Regions from separate parts of the Cryobacterium sp. N21 genome, predicted to be linked through region 1. Evidence: predicted binding sites of a transcription regulator. Region 1 holds the regulator's gene; the other holds the start of a gene.
The links. The regulator LexA, encoded in region 1, represses DNA repair genes until DNA is damaged. The targets are predictions, from matches to a motif close to TCGAACANNTGTTCGA.

Region 1 (4,452 bases):
TCGCTCGTCAGGGTGACGTCAGCACCGGCCAGTTCGAGCGCCTTGACCGCGGAGTGCACGTTGCCGGTGCCGTAATCGAAGACGACGACCCGAGTCACAGGGCTCCCTTGGTGGAGGGGATGCCCTGCACGAGCGGGTCTAGGGCCTTGGCGAGACGGAACGCACGGGCGAAGGCCTTGAACTCGGCTTCGGCGATGTGGTGCGGGTCGCGGCCGCCCAGCACGGTGACGTGCACGGTCAGCCCGGCGTGAAAAGTGATCGCTTCGAAGACGTGACGCACCATGGAGCCGGTGAAGTGTCCGCCGATGAGGTGGAATTCGAAGCCGGCCGGCTCGCCGGCGTGCACGAGGTAGGGGCGACCCGAGATATCGACGACGGCCTGGGCGAGCGCCTCGTCGAGTGGCACGAGGGCATCACCGTAGCGGGAGATGCCCGACTTGTCGCCGAGCGCCTGGCGAATGGCCTGGCCGAGCACGATTCCCACGTCTTCGACGGTGTGGTGCACGTCTATTTCGATGTCACCGCTGGCGCGCACCGTGAGGTCGGTCAGGGAGTGCTTGGCGAAGGCTGTCAGCAGGTGGTCGTAAAACGGCACCGAGGTGTGGATATCGCTGACGCCGGTGCCATCGAGGTTCAGTGAGAGATCGATGCTGGATTCACTCGTCTCCCGTTGCAGGTGTGCGACGCGGGGCGCGGAAATGCCAACAGGTGAGCTCATAGCGCTAGTTTATCGGTCGTCCGAGGCGGGCCAGAGCGTCAAGGAACAGCGAAGTCTCCTTCTCGGTACCCGCCGTCACCCGCAAGTGGTTCGGGATACCGACATCACGAATGAGAATTCCCTCCGCCAGCAGCGCCTCAAACGTCTGCTGCGGGTCGGCCACTCCCCCGAATAATACGAAGTTGCTCCAGCTTCGGTGCGGGGCATAGCCCAGACCGGCCAGCTCGACCACGAGCCGATCGCGCTGTCCACGAATATCGTCGACCATGGCGAGCATCTCCGCGCTGTGCGCCAGGGCAGCGTTTGCGGCGGCCTGGGTGAAGGTGGAGAGGTGGTACGGCAGGCGAACCAGGCGCAGGGCATCCGTTACCGCCGGATCGGCAGCCAGATAGCCGACCCGCGCACCGGCAAAGGCAAAGGCCTTGCTCATTGTGCGTGAGACCAACAGTCGCTCCCGGCCTGGCAGCAAGGTGAGCGCACTCGGAGTTCCGGCGGGCGCGAACTCGGCGTAGGCCTCGTCGACGACGACGATGCCATCGGTCGCGTCGTAGGCGGCGGCGATGGTCTCGAGCGAGAGCGGGGTGCCGGTGGGGTTGTTCGGTGAGCAGAGAAAGATGATGTCCGGATTGGTGCGAGTGATCTGGCTCACTGCGGTGGCCGGCGACAGCTCGTAGTCGGCATCGCGCGTGCCGGCAATCCAGGTGGTGTCGGTTCCGGCCGCGAGGATCGAGTACATCGAATAGGTGGGGGCAAACCCGAGCAGGGTGCGCCCAGGTCCACCGAAAGCCTGCAGTACCTGCTGGAGCACTTCGTTGGAGCCGTTGGCCGCCCAGATGTTGTCGGAGGTGAGTGCCTCGCCAAGATACTGCGCGAGTGCCTCACGCAGGGCGGTGAACTCGCGGTCGGGGTAGCGATTCACCGAGCGGATGGCCTCGGCCAGGCCGGCGAGAATGTCGCGGGCCACTGCTTCGGGAATTGGGTGCGTGTTCTCGTTGACGTTCAGGGCCACCGGAACGTGCAGTTGCGGAGCACCGTACGGGGTGAGGCCTTGCAGGTTGGTGCGGAGCGGAAGATCGTCGAGAGTGGTCACACTCTCCATGCTACGACCCTGTGCTGGCGCGCATTGCTACTTACGAGTTGGCGGGCAGTTCGAGTCGCTGACCGGGCTGGAGCGTTTCGACGGTGAGCGCGTTCAGTCGTTTGATGTCGGCGACGACGTCGCGCGGGTCGGCGGACGGCGAGACCTCTTCGGCGAGGTCCCACAGGGTTTGGCCGGGTTCGACTGTGATGAACCGGGCAGACCCGACGTCGGTCGGCGAGTAGGCCAGCGTCGCCACGATTCCGGAGTCGGTCGTGTACGACGTGAGGTCGATGCCCGTGGCGGAATTGGATGCGCCGGCCGCTCCCCCGTTGAGGGCGAATGCGACGGCACCGATGACGAGGGGCACGGCTGCGAGGGTCGTGAACACCACTCGCCCACGCCGGGTGAGGTGCAGACGGGTGCCGGGGGTACGAGAAGCGCCGTATTCACGGGCTGTGGGTGCAAGTGCTGTGGTCATGTCAAACCTCCAAGGTAGGCGGGCTGCGAGTCTCGTATCCGGCCCTCGGCCGGGAAGGCCGGATACGAAACTATGTTCCGAATATAACTTCGAACAATCGAACATGCAAGCTTTTTCTGATCCTCACCCCGAATTTCGCGCAACACACTCGAATAAGTGTTTGTTGCAGGGCTCGGAACTGGATAAACTTTCGATAGGCCAATTGCTTGATTTACACTCAACCAGACACCACCGACATCCCCGTGTGACACGGTTTCAGACCACGCGGGGCCAACTCCAGGAGGGCACATCGTGACACAGGACACCAGCGGTACCCGTGACAAGGGCGGCACCCGGCGCCGCAAGAGTTTGAGCCAGCGGCAGCTCGCTATTCTCGACGTGATTCAGCGTTCGGTGAGTTCGCGCGGGTACCCGCCGAGCATGCGTGAGATCGGTGACGCGGTCGGGCTCGCCTCACTGTCGAGCGTGACCCATCAGCTCAATCAACTCGAACTCAGTGGCTACCTGCGCCGCGACCCGAATCGTCCGCGGGCACTCGAAGTTCTCATCGAGATTCAGCGCGCTCCCGAAGATGTCGGTACCGGTGACCAGGACAGCTTCCACCCCGGCGTTCAGGTCGGCGACGCCGCGATGGTGCCCCTCGTCGGTCGTATCGCCGCGGGAATCCCGATCACGGCCGACCAACAGATCGACGAGATTTTCCCGCTCCCCCGCCAACTCGTTGGGCAGGGCGAGCTGTTCATGCTCAAGGTCGTGGGTGAGTCCATGATCGACGCCGCCATCTGCGACGGCGACTGGGTCGTGGTTCGCCAGCAGAAGACCGCGGAGAATGGCGAGATCGTCGCGGCCATGCTCGACAACGAGGCCACCGTGAAGGTTCTGCGAAAGCGCGATGGCCACACCTGGCTGCTGCCGCGCAACAGCAACTTCGAACCGATTGTCGGCGACTTTGCGGACATCCTCGGCAAGGTCGTCGCGGTGCTGCGTTCGGTTTAATCTACGAAGGCCCGACCACCAACCGGTGATCGGGCCTGTTTTCGGTCTGCCCCGCTAGACGCCGACGGTGGCATCGAGGCGTTCGCGCACCACCCGCGTCGCGGCGAGCATGTTGTGCAGCGACTGCACGGTCTCGTCGTAGCCACGCGTTTTCAGTCCGCAGTCCGGGTTCACCCACACTTGGCGTTCGGGAATGGATTCCAGGGCGGTGTCGAGCAGGATGGTCAACTCGTCCACACTCGGTACGCGCGGCGAGTGGATGTCGTAGATGCCGGCGCCAATGCCGTGGTCGAAGCCGCCCGCCTCGATTTCCCGCACAACTTCCATGCGTGACCGGGCCGCTTCGATGCTCGTGACGTCGGCGTCGAGGTTGCGAATGGCTTCGATGACAACACCGAATTCTGAATAGCAGAGGTGGGTGTGGATCTGGGTCGCATCCGCGACCCCGGCCGTGGCGAGCCGGAAAGACCCGACCGACCAGTCCAGGTAGTCGGCCTGATCCTTCTTCTTCAGCGGCAGAAGTTCGCGCAGGGCCGGCTCGTCGACCTGAACGATCTTGATGCCCGCGGCCTCGAGGTCGGAGATTTCATCGCGCAGGGCCAGCGCCACTTGGCGGGCGGTCTCGCCCAGCGGCTGGTCGTCGCGCACAAAGGACCAGGCCAGAATCGTCACCGGGCCGGTGAGCATGCCCTTGACCGGCTTGGTGGTGAGGCTCTGCGTGTAGACCGACCAGTCGACGGTGATCGGTGCCGGGCGCGACACGTCACCCCACAGAATGGACGGCCGGGTGCAGCGGCTGCCGTAGGACTGTACCCAGCCGTTCTCGGTCACGGCGAATCCGTCGAGGTTCTCGGCGAAGTACTGCACCATGTCATTGCGTTCGGGTTCGCCGTGCACGAGCACGTCAAGTCCGATCTCCTCTTGCAACTGCACAACGCGGCCGATCTCGGCGCGCATCAGCTCGCGGTAGGCATCCGCTGCCAGGGTTCCCTTGAGGAACTGTGCGCGTGCTCGGCGAATGTCGGCGGTCTGTGGGAAGGATCCGATCGTGGTCGTTGGCAGTGGCGGAAGGTGCAGCGCCGCCTCCTGGGCGAGGAGTCGATCGGCGTAGTCGCCACGAGTGAAGTCGGCTTCCCTCAGCGCGGCGGCACGGCCGCGCACGGCTCCGTCACGCACGCC
Region 2 (4,452 bases), on a different contig from region 1:
CCCGAGCCGCCAGGGCTCGGCGTTGTGTAGCGGTGAAGAATCGATTGCTGCGGCCGAGGTGCAGGATGGTGCCGGTGTGGCCGAACAGCACGGGCTGGTAGCCGCCGGCGCAGATCAACTCATCGACCTGGCCGGGGCTGAGCGCGCCGTCGATGCCGTCGATCCAGCCGGCGCCGCGGCCGTCGAGGAGGTCGGTGATGTTGATGTGCACGAGCACGGTCGGGGCGGCTCCGCCCATCGTCGGGGTGCCCGGGTGTCGGGCGGCGGCTTCAAACACGGCGCGGAGGATGCCGGCCTGCTTCTCACTACGGGAGCGGATGTCGTCGGGCTGCTGCGGACACGGACTGAGCGCAGCGGGACTGAGCGGGTCGGGCGGGTCGGGATTGAGCGGGTCGGGCGGGTCGGAGCCCCGTTCGACTCCTGCCTTGCCCGGCACGCAGGCTTCCCCTGCTCGGCCCGACGTGTTCACCGCGGTGCTGGTTCCCTTCGGTGGTGTGCCGCAGTTGTCGTGCCCATCGTGCTCGGTTTCACGGAACTCGACCCGGGCACACGGTGTCACATCGGGCGCCAGGGTGGCGTCGACGACTCGGGCGGTGTCGGGGGAGGGAGTGTCGGTGGCACCGGGGACCGGGTTCGCCGCTGCGGCGGAGAGATACGTGTCGAAGACGTTGCCGATGATGGCCCGGTCCAGGGTGGTGAACCAGCCGTTGAGGCTGTAGCCGCCGTTGGCCAGGGTGCCGAAGGTGAGCCAGCTGCGCCGCTCGGTCGGGGTCTCGCCGGGCGCCGAACCGTCGGGGGCGAGGCGTGCTTTCCACTGGATGCCCTGCTGCCGCAACAACTCCGGCGAGAACGCGATCCCCGCCCCCGGCAGCCCCTCAGTCTCCGGGGTGATCGCACCGGACCCACTCGCGACGAGGGAGCGTTCGACCCGGTCGAGGTCTGGGGCCAGCACCTCGGAGCGGAGCCCGTCGAGCACCTGAACGATCACCCGCGCCTGCTCCACCCCGAGCGCCCCGCCCTGCAGTGCGTCACCGAGAACAGGATAGGTGGCGGTGAGGGGGCGGCCGAGGAGCATCCGCTGGCCAACTTTCTCACCGAGCGTGGCCCGCTGCCGTACTTCACTGCGGGAGATGCGGGCGAGGGTGCAGACCAGCTCGGCCCCGCTGCGACAGCCCAGCCGCCGCGCCAGTGTCGGCGCCGCCAGCGCTGCCGCACCGCCGGCCACGCTCGAAACCACTGCCGAAGCTGGCGCAGCACTGTCCGGCGTCACGGAATCCGCGCCAGAATTCTCCCCGCCAGCGTTCCCCGCACCAGCAGTCTCGGCACCGGCATTCCGCGCGCTGGCATTCTGGGTGGCGGCGCTCCGATCAACCCCAGCCTGATCAACCCCAGCCTGGGCAACCGCAGCCTGGGCGGCAGCCTGTGCGGCCGCAGCGTCAAAGTACTCGGAGCGGCGCAGTACGTCGGTTGTGGAGAGCACTCGGGCACCGTCGACGACCCGGCCCACGCTCTCCAGTGCGAGCAGCATGCTCAACGACTCTTCATCGCCGAGCAGCCCGAACGACACCCCGTCCAACGCGTCCAGAAGAATGCCCCGTGCCTGTTCGACCGCCTCGATAACGGGGTTCGAACGGGTCTCACTCGGGTTCTCCATGAACATGGGCGCCAGTGCCTCCTTCACGGCAATTCTACCGCAAATCGAACACAAAAGCGAGTAAAACTCAGAAGCACATCGCGGACACACTTCACGAAAACATCCCCGTCGTCCCTTGCAGCGGCGCAGTAGCTAGTGAGTGCGCCGCTGACTACTCGTCACGAATCCTCGTAGCCTCGTAGCCTCGTAGCCTCGTAGTCTCGTAGCCTCGTGACGCCCTTACGTAATTTCGAAGAAATAATCGATTTCCAGTCCTAAAAGCGCGAGATCAGCAAACGACGGCGCGATACGTGCTCGGGTTACGCCAGCGGATAGGCGAGGGCGCTCTGGCGCACACCGGGGTTCCGTCGGCGGGAACGGATGCTACGCCCACGTCGCTCAAATTTGGCGTGCGCATCCAGCCCGCCGGCCATGGAGCCTCGTTTCGAGTTTTTTCCCGCCGCTTCGGGTGCGAGCAAGCTCACTCTAGTGAGCGGAGGCAGGGCGGCGGGAGGGTCGAAATGCATCGACCACGCCTAATGTGTCGATACCCATTTGCCTCGTCTGTAGTTTAAGGAGTCTGAGTCAAAAGACGAAGTTTCTCGGTACGGGTGCCGTTGCATTCCTTGCACGGTCATTGCTAGGTTGCACGCCCACAGGAGCCGTGGACCAAACCGCTGCCAGTGAGCTGGTCGGCGAAGCCGGTGCGGCGGGAGTCTGCCAGATTGACGGTGGCTCTACTTGGCGCGGTCAATTCATCGCACCGTTCTCTACTACCGGACCCATGACCTCCTTTTCCTCGACCACACTGCTGACGATGCCGAGTGGGGGCGGAGACATGACGGTGTCTTGCGCCGGAAATACTGCGACCCAGGTACTTCAGGTCGCCATATCGGCGCTCCGATTTGATTCAATCGTGTCGACCCTTTATTTCCCGGCCGCCTGACCCTGGGTCTACCAGCCGCCTCCGCAGGCCGGTTCTTTGCACAGTGAGCTACGCGAGCGGGTAGGCGAGGGCGTTCTGGCGCACGCCCAGGGTGACCCGGTCGCCGACGCGCGGCAGGTCGGGGGCAGCGACGCGGGCGCGCACGACGAGGCCGCCCGGGAGGGTGAAACTCACCAGGGCGTCGTGGCCGGCGTACGCGATGGCTGTGGTGACGGCATCCGTTTTCGAGTCGGCTGCGGGCTCGGCGAGGGTCAACCATTCGGGGCGAAGCAGCACGCGTACGCTCGGTCCGTCGGCGGGAGCGGATGCTGCGCCCACGTCGCTCGGTGCGCCCATCCAGTCCGCCGGGAGCGAGCCGAGCGCGCAGTCGACGCGGCCACCCCGCCAGATGCCGTCGAGCTCGACGGTGTCGCCGACGAACCCGGCGACCCAGGGGTCGACCGGGCGTTCGTAGACATCCGCTGGGGTGCCGAACTGCAAAATCTCGCCGCCGCGCATGACGGCCACGAAGTCGGCGAGCGAGAGCGCCTCTTCCTGGTCGTGGGTCACGAGCAGGCTCGTGTTGTGCTGGGCATGCAGCAGGGCCGCGACCTCGGTGCGCAGGGCCGAACGCAACAGCGGGTCGAGGGCCGCAAACGGTTCGTCGAGCAGCATGAGGTCGGGGCGGGGGGCCAGCGCTCGGGCCAGCGACACGCGTTGGGCCTGACCGCCGGAGAGCTGCGAGGGGGCACGGTCTACCAGGTCGGACAGGCCGACCAGGCTGGCGAGCTCAACGATGCGAGCGGCGCGGCTGTATTGGCGGCTGCGGTCGGGAGTGATCGGCGCCGGCGCGAGGTGGGTGTGCCCCGGTGTACCGGAGGCGGGGCCGCGCCCCGGCGCAGCAGGGACGGAACCCGGCCCGCCGATGAGCGGGCGGACGGGCGACGACGCCGGCCTTGCCCGGTTCGCACGCCCGCGCCGGGTGAAACCGGCGAACAGCCCGGCGACTCCCCCGGGAGCCTCGCCGGGTTCGCAATACAGGTCGTCGCTCTGCTTGGTGCGGGGCAGTCCGAAGCCGATGTTCTCGCCCACCGTGAGGTGCGGAAACAGCGAGGCGTCCTGCGGAACCCAACCCATTCCGCGTTTCTCCGGCGCGCGCTGCACGCCGGGGCCGGTGACGAGGCGTCCGCCAACCGTGATGGTGCCGGCGGTGACCGGCAACAAACCGGCGACCGCGCGCAGGAGGGTGGTCTTGCCGCATCCGCTCGGGCCGAGAACAGCGACGAGACTGCCGCGCGGTATGCGCAAACTGACGTCGTCGAGCACCCGCGTGTCACCGTAGGCGACGCGCAGCCCGTCGATCGCAACCCAGCCCATCAGTTCTCCCTTGCCGTACCGCGGATGCCGGAAAGCAGCATCGCGGGCACCATCGCCACGAGCACGAGCGCCGCCGCGTAGGGCGCTGCAGCGCCGAACTCGAACAGGGCCGTGCGACTCCACAACTCGGTGGCGAGCGTGGACGCGCCCGTCGGCCGCAGCAGCAGCGTCGCTGGCAATTCTTTCATGGCCGAGATAGCCACGAGCAGTGCACCGATCGCGATGCCGGGCAGCGCGAGGCGCGCGGTCACCCGCCACCAGGTCTGAAAGGGCGAGAGGCCGAGCATGCGCGACACGTCGCCGAGGCTCGCGGGCACCGCCGCGATCCCACTGCGCATGCTGCCGATGGCGCGCGGCATGAACAGAACGACGTAGGCGAAGACCAGCACAACGGAGGTTTGGTAGAACATTGGAACCGCGGCGAGCGCGAAGAACACGAGGGACAGGCCAACGACAATGCCGGGCAGGGCGTGGCCGAGAAAGCCGACGGCCTCGATCACGGCCACCAGGCGCCCCT

Region 2: a site for LexA is predicted at 1,884-1,899, ahead of CXY77_RS03980 (HNH endonuclease signature motif containing protein). Genes of this name have one in related genera too.

Annotation. Positions count from the first base shown of each region.
Region 1 covers NZ_PJJQ01000032.1:284,983-289,434, reverse strand. The annotation lists gene hisH (imidazole glycerol phosphate synthase subunit HisH) at 1-98, opposite strand, end outside; gene hisB (imidazoleglycerol-phosphate dehydratase HisB) at 95-718, opposite strand; gene CXY77_RS10035 (histidinol-phosphate transaminase) at 723-1,817, opposite strand; gene CXY77_RS10030 (LysM peptidoglycan-binding domain-containing protein) at 1,849-2,277, opposite strand; gene lexA (transcriptional repressor LexA) at 2,569-3,273, shown strand; gene metE (5-methyltetrahydropteroyltriglutamate--homocysteine S-methyltransferase) at 3,328-4,452, opposite strand, start outside.
Region 2 covers NZ_PJJQ01000027.1:63,783-68,234, reverse strand. The annotation lists gene CXY77_RS03980 (HNH endonuclease signature motif containing protein) at 1-1,681, opposite strand, end outside; gene CXY77_RS03975 (ABC transporter ATP-binding protein) at 2,628-3,935, opposite strand; gene CXY77_RS03970 (iron ABC transporter permease) at 3,935-4,452, opposite strand, start outside.